Regions from separate parts of the Acidithrix sp. C25 genome, predicted to be linked through region 2. Evidence: riboswitches for the same ligand, from Rfam matches in the RefSeq annotation. Region 2 holds a riboswitch; the other holds the start of a gene.

Region 1 (5,349 bases), on a different contig from region 2:
CTTGTCCAATCGTTATCTCTTCATCCAGTAGATCTGGATGCATAGAGACGCGCATCTTCCGCCCCGATGTGATGATATCGGCACTGCCATCATCATTCAACGATAAAAAAATGCCATAGGCGCTTGGTGGCTGAGTTAGCTTCTCAACCTCTTCCCTCAGTGTGGCGATATGCTCTCTTGCCTGCTGAAGGGTAACAGTTAGCTTCTCATTACGTGTAACTGTCTGAGATAGCTGTCCATTAACCTCAAGAAGTTTCTCTTCGAGGGCCCGCATCCTAAGTGGCGAATCCTGCAAACGCTGTCTAAGCTCTGCCACCTGCTCAGTAAGCACGGCCACCAACTCTTCCGGCGTTGCATTTCCATTCAATGATTCACTGTTAAAATCGTCATTGCTAGTCGTAGAGACCACCTCCCTAAGCCATACGCTACACCCTATGTCGACACTTTTGACACAGACAAAAGGCGTTTTGATGAACTAGTTACCTCGATTGCATCGTAATTGTCAAAATGTGCCCAATAAAGGACGCTGTCCTTCTAAATTTATATCTTGCGTAATCAACGTTGAATTAAAAAGTAAGTCAAAACGAGCCAAACGAATCACGTGATATAAGAAGGACCAAAGAATGAAAGTCTGGATTGACCAAGATCTATGTACTGGGGATGGACTCTGTGAAGAGATCTGCCCTTCCGTATTTACCCTTCAAGACGATGGCCTTGCATACGTAAAGGATGAGACCACAGTCTTCAACTCTCCCGGCGGAGCCCAGCAGATGGCGCTGGTTCCATCATCCAAAGAGAGCGAAGTTATCGAAGCTTCCGAAGAATGCCCGGGTGAATGTATATTTGTGGAGATGGAAGCTTAGATATCGCACCAGGTTGTAAAGACCCTAGGGCCATGGACATCTAAATTTAAAAACAGTTCCAAAAGACTCCAATTAACTCCTTAGCGCTAAATATGGAAAGATCTTTTAGCAGGTGGCTACAGCACAGAGTCACCTGCTACTTGCTTTCGAGGATAGTTTCAATCCCAGAGCCATCGGAATCGCATGGCCGCAGAAGAATTTGCAATGTCTAATAATTCACATTTACCCAGGAGCCTATCGCTAGAAGGTTTTGGACCTTGATTCATGGCAGGTCTTGGTCTTTTTATTTGCCCCGCACTTTCAGAAGAAGACAAGCAGATAGGCACGCTCATCCTAAAACCAGCAAAAACTTAGTCATCGTTTTTTGGGAGGAGGCTGGGCCATTGCCAAGAAGTGCCCTGGGCCGACACTTTGGCTTAGACACTTTGGCTTAGAGTAGAAATATACGCGATTCAAAGGGGTGCATCTTTGGTGTAATCAATGATTTGATGGTATTCGTATCGATAATCAGACTACCTATAGAGCTCACACTCTGACTTGCTCCTTGAAATCAAGCAAAGAGTATGAGAATGTCGTCGTGTTGAGATAGTCGACTAATTCCTTTGTGACTGGTTCAATCTTGGGAATGAAGCGATTGTGGGTTACAGCAGAGCGCCCTTGCTTCCAAACGTGTTCCTGGGGATTGAGTTGCGGAGAATACGGAGGGAAATGGACTGCTTCGATGTGATGCTCCCTAATTGCCTCTTGAGCGACGCTCCCTCTGTGCCATCCTGCCCCATCCCATATAAGCAGAATCTTCTCTCTTGGGTAGATCTTGCGGAGCTTCAGCAGTATGGCCGCTGTTTCATGCATAGTCTGGCGCTCTGTTGCAAATGCATGCTCCTTGCCTGTCTTGAGGTTCAAAAACCCATAGATGCTCCGGTTCATTCTGGTTCCATTGGTCTCAATTACAGCTGGTGTGGTTCCTTTCGGTATCCACACTTTCTGAGTAGTTGTCGCCTGAGTGAGAACCATCTCGTCTTCACAGAGAATCACCGTATCTGGATCAGAGAATGCCTCTTTCAGACGTTCTTGCTGCTCGTCTTTCCATTCAGCTACCGCTTGTGGATCAGCCTTCTCGTACTGTTTGCCCGGCAGATGGAAGCTGAACTTACTTTCCCGAAACAGAACGTAATAGCTAGTGCTAGAGGCATAGAGAACACCGTATCTGCGCTTGAGTACTGTAGCCAGGATCCGTGTTGACCAAAACGGGGAACTGCTATAGCCGTGGTCATTGGGAGTTGTAGTCGTGAGCATGATTGCCACTTCATCTCTTTGAGACTTTGAGAGAAGTACCGGAGCGTTGTTATGGCGCTTGTCCTTGAATGCCTCAGTGCCAACGCTGCGGAATGACCGTCGAATTCGCTGTACATGCTTGACAGAGAGGGCTGTCCTGTTGAGGGGACTCCCATCTTCAAGGGTGAGAACTGCCAGCGCCCGCTTATATTCGTCGATGTTTTCAGTCTTCGCCATGAATGCTTCAATAGTGGCGAGTTCCTCGGGTGTAAGCATGTCATGAGAAGATTAACACACTTTACAAGAAATTAAAAGGGCTCATTGGAGCATTTCAGAGTGTTATGCGAATAGTCGTTTCCTAGGCGAAGATTAAGCGTGGCCTTAACAATCCAGCAATATTGAGTTTTGATAAGTTATCGAGAGTCAGCGCTGAGAGTTACCAAAGTGCCGATGCTGAACAAAATGCCACTAGCACGACCACTAGCAACGCGACCTTCGTCGAAAGGAGTCTTGCTCAAATGATCAGCGGTTCCCTATAGCAGACAACCCAAGATCACCGGCTAGCCCCCACTTCTATTGATCGCACGATCTGCCTTGTCTTAAAAGTTGCAGTATGCACTAGCAACCCAAAGCATAAAACCAGCGTCTTTTTGTCGTTGACCATGGCAAACCTACAAGCCTTGCTTGGAATGTGGGTCCTCAGAGACGATGTCCATGGAAATCGTGGCAATGGGGTCTTTACTGATCAAAACTTACATACCACAGCAGTTAAATTAAATAAGAATACTGGCGCAATCACCAGGCGTGCGTCTAAATTCTCTGGCCCATAACCACCGGTCTTGGATCGAATTTGCGACCCATCCTGAAAATACGACGGAGCGTCCTCGGCCTCCTTGGACCTTACTTTAGATCCATGGGTTTCCCACAACGAAATCGTGGGTGTCTCGACTTCAAATTCATTTCACCAATCAAGTTGCCTCTAGTATTCCTTTCTGATAGTGTGCAAGTTTATGGACTGGCGATGGAGTTCGCCATAACTGCCACAATGGCTAATGACTCCTACATAGCGTAAGTATCAATACCGTATCGACTTACTTATGGAGGAAATTTTGGTCGTCAGCCCAGTTCTAATTCAAGTATGTCAAGTTCTAACCGTCATACTTGGAGCACCCCTTTTACATGGTTTTATCGTGAAGCTGGAAGAGAAAATTCAGAGAGGCCAAGGACCATCGGTGTTCCAGCCTTATCGTGACTTGATAAAACTTCTGAATAAGGAACTAGTGATACCAGAAACCGCATCATGGGTATTTTGGGTCGCGCCAGTGGTCGCATTCACCTGCATGTTGATTGTACCGATTCTTATTCCAGTGCTGACAAATTATCCTCTCCCGCTGTCCAATATGGGTGACATTTTGGGAGGCGGATTAATTTTAACATTGGGGAGTTTCGCAATCCTCTTAGCCGGACTAGATTCAGGACAACCATTCGGGGGGTTAGGTTCTTCTCGAGCTGTAATGCTGACCATACTGGCTGAACCTACCTTGATTCTCATCTTTGTTGGCGTATCCTTTTTGGACCATTCAATGCTCCCCTTCGTCGCAAACCATTTACTAGTCAGAAACCCCTCCACCTACTGGAGCCCCGCCCATCTATTTTTAGTCTTCGGGTTCTTGATACTTTTAACAGTTGAGACTGATCGACTACCTATCCATTCGTCAATACATTACGAAATCTATATGATTGACGATGCCAGGATTCTTGAATATTCAGGACCATTATTGGCGGTCATCAAATGGTCTACATGGATGAAGCAGTTCATTTTGTACACCATTTTCCTAAATGTATTTTTCTTTCCGTGGGGACTTTCCACGAGCGGATCCATTCCATCATTGCTTTTAGCAATGGGCTTTATTGTCCTAAAATATGGGGCAATTGCCGCGGTTATGTCAGTTACAGACACGATTCAGTCTCGACTACGGTTTTATCGATATCAAGAACCGTTGGCGTTATCATTTTTGTTCGCCGTGGTCGCCTTGATCGCAAATCAGATCTAGAGGTAATGGTATGTTAATAGCTCATTTAAGCTCTCTTGCGACTTCAATTTTCAGCTTTCTGATAACCATTGCATTAGTTTTATCCTTTGTAATGATTGGATCACATTGGCTGAGAAACCACATCTTGGCATTTGCGGCCGAATCTTGGGTCATTGCAATTTTGTCAGCCTCGGTAGCATATTACGGACACTACAAAGAGCTGTATTTAATTGCTATCCTAACGGCGCTATTCAGAGGCAGTTTACTACCCTATCTCCTATTGCGATTGGCAAAAAGGCTTGATATAAAGAGAGAATTTACGCCCATATTTCGGCCGGCCTCTGGCATGGTAATCGGCTCTGTTTTGGTAGTTTTCGCCTTCGTAATAAGTAGATCCCTTGGAGGAACATTAGGTTTAGCGAACAACATCGCACTAACGGCGCTGACAGCAATGTTCGGGCTAAAGCTCATTGGGTTTTTGCTAATGATTCTTCGATCAGAAGCAATTAGCCATATTCTTGGACTTTTAGTAATCGAAAACGGTATTTTCCTAGGATCTCAAATTTTAGTACCTGGACTTCCGCTCCTCTTGGAGCTAGTGATCTTGTTCGATCTGCTAATCATCGTTATGACTTTTGGAATCCTAGTCCGATACCTCAAGCTTGACGTAGGAACAACGTCATCTCGGGATCTCCAAAAGTTGGTTGGTTGAGACGATGAACCTGATATGGATATTATGGACAATTCCCATGGTGGCAATTTTGCTAGGCTTCCTGAGAGGGAAAAGTCTTAGGGACGAGTATGTAAATCTCATATCTTCCCTTGGTGTTTTTGTCGTGTCACTTGTCTTGCTGATTGCAGACGGTAGCAGCCAGAAGGTATACCTATCTGGGTACGTCCTCGTCTCGCCACTTGGAAATTGGGTAACATTCTGCGTAGGAATTGTATATCTCCTCGCATCTATCTATTCAGTTGGCTATATGAAACTCTTAAACGTATCGCCTAGACAGTTGTCGAAGTTCTACAGTTTAATGGAAGGATTTGCCCTTTCGATGCTAGTAGCGGCCTTTATGAACAACCCTGGACTCTATTGGATTGTTATAGATGTCACCACAATAATAAGCGCCTTTTTAGTTGGGTTTGAGCGGGGACCTGAGAGCATCGAGGCTTCTTGGAAG
Region 2 (5,349 bases):
TCCGCCGCCGAGGTTTTTCACCTCTGACGGATCAAGCGGAAGGTCAGAGGTGAAATATCGACCAAAGATCTGTGTCGCTGCTGTCTCATTAGGACGCTCAATTTTAATTTTCACGTCAAGGCGTCCTGGGCGCAAAATTGCTGGATCTATCAGATCTTCTCGGTTAGAGGCGCCGATAACAATAACGTTCCTAAGCGTCTCTACACCGTCAATTTCGGCCAAGAGTTGTGGGACTATGGTTGACTCCATATCTGAGCTGATACCGGTACCTCTGGTTCTAAAGAGTGAATCCATCTCATCAAAGAAGATTATGACTGGATTGCCCTCTTCAGACTTTTCACGAGCTCGCTGAAAGATCAGTCGAATTTGACGCTCCGTCTCTCCAACGTACTTATTTAGAAGTTCCGGCCCTTTGATATTCATAAAGTAACTACGCCCAGTAGCTTCGCCTTTTATCGCCGCTACCTTCTTAGCCAACGAATTGGCTACCGCTTTTGCAATTAATGTCTTTCCGCAACCTGGAGGACCATATAACAATATTCCTTTTGGAGCCGGAAGTCGATAATCCAAAAAGAGTGCTCGGTGCAAGAATGGTAATTCGACTGCATCGGTAATCTCTTCGATTTGAGTGTCGAGACCACCCACATCCTCATAGGAGACGTCTGGGACTTCTTCTAGGACCAACTCATCCACCTCAGGCCTTGGGAGCTTTTCTAGGATCAGATTCGTCCGGGTGTCCAATAGAACCGAATCCCCCGAGCGCAGCTTTTCATAGCGTGCATCTCCAGCGACTTCTACCACTCGTTCCTCATCCGCTCGAGCCGAGACTAAGAGCCTCTTACCAGGCTCTAACACATCCTTGACAGTTACAACCTCGCCGACCCGCTCTGGGGATCGTGCAAAAATTACAGCAAAAGAATCATTAAGTGCGACCTCTTGTCCAATCGTTATCTCTTCATCCAGTAGATCTGGATGCATAGAGACGCGCATCTTCCGCCCCGATGTGATGATATCGGCACTGCCATCATCATTCAACGATAAAAAAATGCCATAGGCGCTTGGTGGCTGAGTTAGCTTCTCAACCTCTTCCCTCAGTGTGGCGATATGCTCTCTTGCCTGCTGAAGGGTAACAGTTAGCTTCTCATTACGTGTAACTGTCTGAGATAGCTGTCCATTAACCTCAAGAAGTTTCTCTTCGAGGGCCCGCATCCTAAGTGGCGAATCCTGCAAACGCTGTCTAAGCTCTGCCACCTGCTCAGTAAGCACGGCCACCAACTCTTCCGGCGTTGCATTTCCATTCAATGATTCACTGTTAAAATCGTCATTGCTAGTCGTAGAGACCACCTCCCTAAGCCATACGCTACACCCTATGTCGACACTTTTGACACAGACAAAAGGCGTTTTGATGAACTAGTTACCTCGATTGCATCGTAATTGTCAAAATGTGCCCAATAAAGGACGCTGTCCTTCTAAATTTATATCTTGCGTAATCAACGTTGAATTAAAAAGTAAGTCAAAACGAGCCAAACGAATCACGTGATATAAGAAGGACCAAAGAATGAAAGTCTGGATTGACCAAGATCTATGTACTGGGGATGGACTCTGTGAAGAGATCTGCCCTTCCGTATTTACCCTTCAAGACGATGGCCTTGCATACGTAAAGGATGAGACCACAGTCTTCAACTCTCCCGGCGGAGCCCAGCAGATGGCGCTGGTTCCATCATCCAAAGAGAGCGAAGTTATCGAAGCTTCCGAAGAATGCCCGGGTGAATGTATATTTGTGGAGATGGAAGCTTAGATATCGCACCAGGTTGTAAAGACCCTAGGGCCATGGACATCTAAATTTAAAAACAGTTCCAAAAGACTCCAATTAACTCCTTAGCGCTAAATATGGAAAGATCTTTTAGCAGGTGGCTACAGCACAGAGTCACCTGCTACTTGCTTTCGAGGATAGTTTCAATCCCAGAGCCATCGGAATCGCATGGCCGCAGAAGAATTTGCAATGTCTAATAATTCACATTTACCCAGGAGCCTATCGCTAGAAGGTTTTGGACCTTGATTCATGGCAGGTCTTGGTCTTTTTATTTGCCCCGCACTTTCAGAAGAAGACAAGCAGATAGGCACGCTCATCCTAAAACCAGCAAAAACTTAGTCATCGTTTTTTGGGAGGAGGCTGGGCCATTGCCAAGAAGTGCCCTGGGCCGACACTTTGGCTTAGACACTTTGGCTTAGAGTAGAAATATACGCGATTCAAAGGGGTGCATCTTTGGTGTAATCAATGATTTGATGGTATTCGTATCGATAATCAGACTACCTATAGAGCTCACACTCTGACTTGCTCCTTGAAATCAAGCAAAGAGTATGAGAATGTCGTCGTGTTGAGATAGTCGACTAATTCCTTTGTGACTGGTTCAATCTTGGGAATGAAGCGATTGTGGGTTACAGCAGAGCGCCCTTGCTTCCAAACGTGTTCCTGGGGATTGAGTTGCGGAGAATACGGAGGGAAATGGACTGCTTCGATGTGATGCTCCCTAATTGCCTCTTGAGCGACGCTCCCTCTGTGCCATCCTGCCCCATCCCATATAAGCAGAATCTTCTCTCTTGGGTAGATCTTGCGGAGCTTCAGCAGTATGGCCGCTGTTTCATGCATAGTCTGGCGCTCTGTTGCAAATGCATGCTCCTTGCCTGTCTTGAGGTTCAAAAACCCATAGATGCTCCGGTTCATTCTGGTTCCATTGGTCTCAATTACAGCTGGTGTGGTTCCTTTCGGTATCCACACTTTCTGAGTAGTTGTCGCCTGAGTGAGAACCATCTCGTCTTCACAGAGAATCACCGTATCTGGATCAGAGAATGCCTCTTTCAGACGTTCTTGCTGCTCGTCTTTCCATTCAGCTACCGCTTGTGGATCAGCCTTCTCGTACTGTTTGCCCGGCAGATGGAAGCTGAACTTACTTTCCCGAAACAGAACGTAATAGCTAGTGCTAGAGGCATAGAGAACACCGTATCTGCGCTTGAGTACTGTAGCCAGGATCCGTGTTGACCAAAACGGGGAACTGCTATAGCCGTGGTCATTGGGAGTTGTAGTCGTGAGCATGATTGCCACTTCATCTCTTTGAGACTTTGAGAGAAGTACCGGAGCGTTGTTATGGCGCTTGTCCTTGAATGCCTCAGTGCCAACGCTGCGGAATGACCGTCGAATTCGCTGTACATGCTTGACAGAGAGGGCTGTCCTGTTGAGGGGACTCCCATCTTCAAGGGTGAGAACTGCCAGCGCCCGCTTATATTCGTCGATGTTTTCAGTCTTCGCCATGAATGCTTCAATAGTGGCGAGTTCCTCGGGTGTAAGCATGTCATGAGAAGATTAACACACTTTACAAGAAATTAAAAGGGCTCATTGGAGCATTTCAGAGTGTTATGCGAATAGTCGTTTCCTAGGCGAAGATTAAGCGTGGCCTTAACAATCCAGCAATATTGAGTTTTGATAAGTTATCGAGAGTCAGCGCTGAGAGTTACCAAAGTGCCGATGCTGAACAAAATGCCACTAGCACGACCACTAGCAACGCGACCTTCGTCGAAAGGAGTCTTGCTCAAATGATCAGCGGTTCCCTATAGCAGACAACCCAAGATCACCGGCTAGCCCCCACTTCTATTGATCGCACGATCTGCCTTGTCTTAAAAGTTGCAGTATGCACTAGCAACCCAAAGCATAAAACCAGCGTCTTTTTGTCGTTGACCATGGCAAACCTACAAGCCTTGCTTGGAATGTGGGTCCTCAGAGACGATGTCCATGGAAATCGTGGCAATGGGGTCTTTACTGATCAAAACTTACATACCACAGCAGTTAAATTAAATAAGAATACTGGCGCAATCACCAGGCGTGCGTCTAAATTCTCTGGCCCATAACCACCGGTCTTGGATCGAATTTGCGACCCATCCTGAAAATACGACGGAGCGTCCTCGGCCTCCTTGGACCTTACTTTAGATCCATGGGTTTCCCACAACGAAATCGTGGGTGTCTCGACTTCAAATTCATTTCACCAATCAAGTTGCCTCTAGTATTCCTTTCTGATAGTGTGCAAGTTTATGGACTGGCGATGGAGTTCGCCATAACTGCCACAATGGCTAATGACTCCTACATAGCGTAAGTATCAATACCGTATCGACTTACTTATGGAGGAAATTTTGGTCGTCAGCCCAGTTCTAATTCAAGTATGTCAAGTTCTAACCGTCATACTTGGAGCACCCCTTTTACATGGTTTTATCGTGAAGCTGGAAGAGAAAATTCAGAGAGGCCAAGGACCATCGGTGTTCCAGCCTTATCGTGACTTGATAAAACTTCTGAATAAGGAACTAGTGATACCAGAAACCGCATCATGGGTATTTTGGGTCGCGCCAGTGGTCGCATTCACCTGCATGTTGATTGTACCGATTCTTATTCCAGTGCTGACAAATTATCCTCTCCCGCTGTCCAATATGGGTGACATTTTGGGAGGCGGATTAATTTTAACATTGGGGAGTTTCGCAATCCTCTTAGCCGGACTAGATTCAGGACAACCATTCGGGGGGTTAGGTTCTTCTCGAGCTGTAATGCTGACCATACTGGCTGAACCTACCTTGATTCTCATCTTTGTTGGCGTATCCTTTTTGGACCATTCAATGCTCCCCTTCGTCGCAAACCATTTACTAGTCAGAAACCCCTCCACCTACTGGAGCCCCGCCCATCTATTTTTAGTCTTCGGGTTCTTGATACTTTTAACAGTTGAGACTGATCGACTACCTATCCATTCGTCAATACATTACGAAATCTATATGATTGACGATGCCAGGATTCTTGAATATTCAGGACCATTATTGGCGGTCATCAAATGGTCTACATGGATGAAGCAGTTCATTTTGTACACCATTTTCCTAAATGTATTTTTCTTTCCGTGGGGACTTTCCACGAGCGGATCCATTCCATCATTGCTTTTAGCAATGGGCTTTATTGTCCTAAAATATGGGGCAATTGCCGCGGTTATGTCAGTTACAGACACGATTCAGTCTCGACTACGGTTTTATCGATATCAAGAACCGTTGGCGTTATCATTTTTGTTCGCCGTGGTCGCCTTGATCGCAAATCAGATCTAGAGGTAATGGTATGTTAATAGCTCATTTAAGCTCTCTTGCGACTTCAATTTTCAGCTTTCTGATAACCATTGCATTAGTTTTATCCTTTGTAATGATTGGATCACATTGGCTGAGAAACCACATCTTGGCATTTGCGGCCGAATCTTGGGTCATTGCAATTTTGTCAGCCTCGGTAGCATATTACGGACACTACAAAGAGCTGTATTTAATTGCTATCCTAAC

Evidence for each region. Region 2 has a riboswitch for fluoride ahead of ACIDITHRIX25_RS94880 (respiratory chain complex I subunit 1 family protein). Riboswitches for the same ligand answer to the same signal wherever they lie in the genome.
Region 1: another riboswitch for fluoride. It lies ahead of ACIDITHRIX25_RS77420 (respiratory chain complex I subunit 1 family protein); the one in region 2 lies ahead of ACIDITHRIX25_RS94880 (respiratory chain complex I subunit 1 family protein).

The regions. Positions count from the first base shown of each region.
Region 1 covers NZ_CAJHCI020000010.1:375,938-381,286, forward strand. The annotation lists gene arc (proteasome ATPase) at 1-367, opposite strand, end outside; gene ACIDITHRIX25_RS77410 (ferredoxin) at 624-863, shown strand; gene ACIDITHRIX25_RS77415 (IS630 family transposase) at 1,389-2,414, opposite strand; fluoride riboswitch at 3,147-3,207, shown strand; gene ACIDITHRIX25_RS77420 (respiratory chain complex I subunit 1 family protein) at 3,248-4,192, shown strand; gene ACIDITHRIX25_RS77425 (hydrogenase) at 4,203-4,883, shown strand; gene ACIDITHRIX25_RS77430 (proton-conducting transporter transmembrane domain-containing protein) at 5,008-5,349, shown strand, end outside.
Region 2 covers NZ_CAJHCI020000002.1:375,003-380,351, forward strand. The annotation lists gene arc (proteasome ATPase) at 1-1,302, opposite strand, end outside; gene ACIDITHRIX25_RS94870 (ferredoxin) at 1,559-1,798, shown strand; gene ACIDITHRIX25_RS94875 (IS630 family transposase) at 2,324-3,349, opposite strand; fluoride riboswitch at 4,082-4,142, shown strand; gene ACIDITHRIX25_RS94880 (respiratory chain complex I subunit 1 family protein) at 4,183-5,127, shown strand; gene ACIDITHRIX25_RS94885 (hydrogenase) at 5,138-5,349, shown strand, end outside.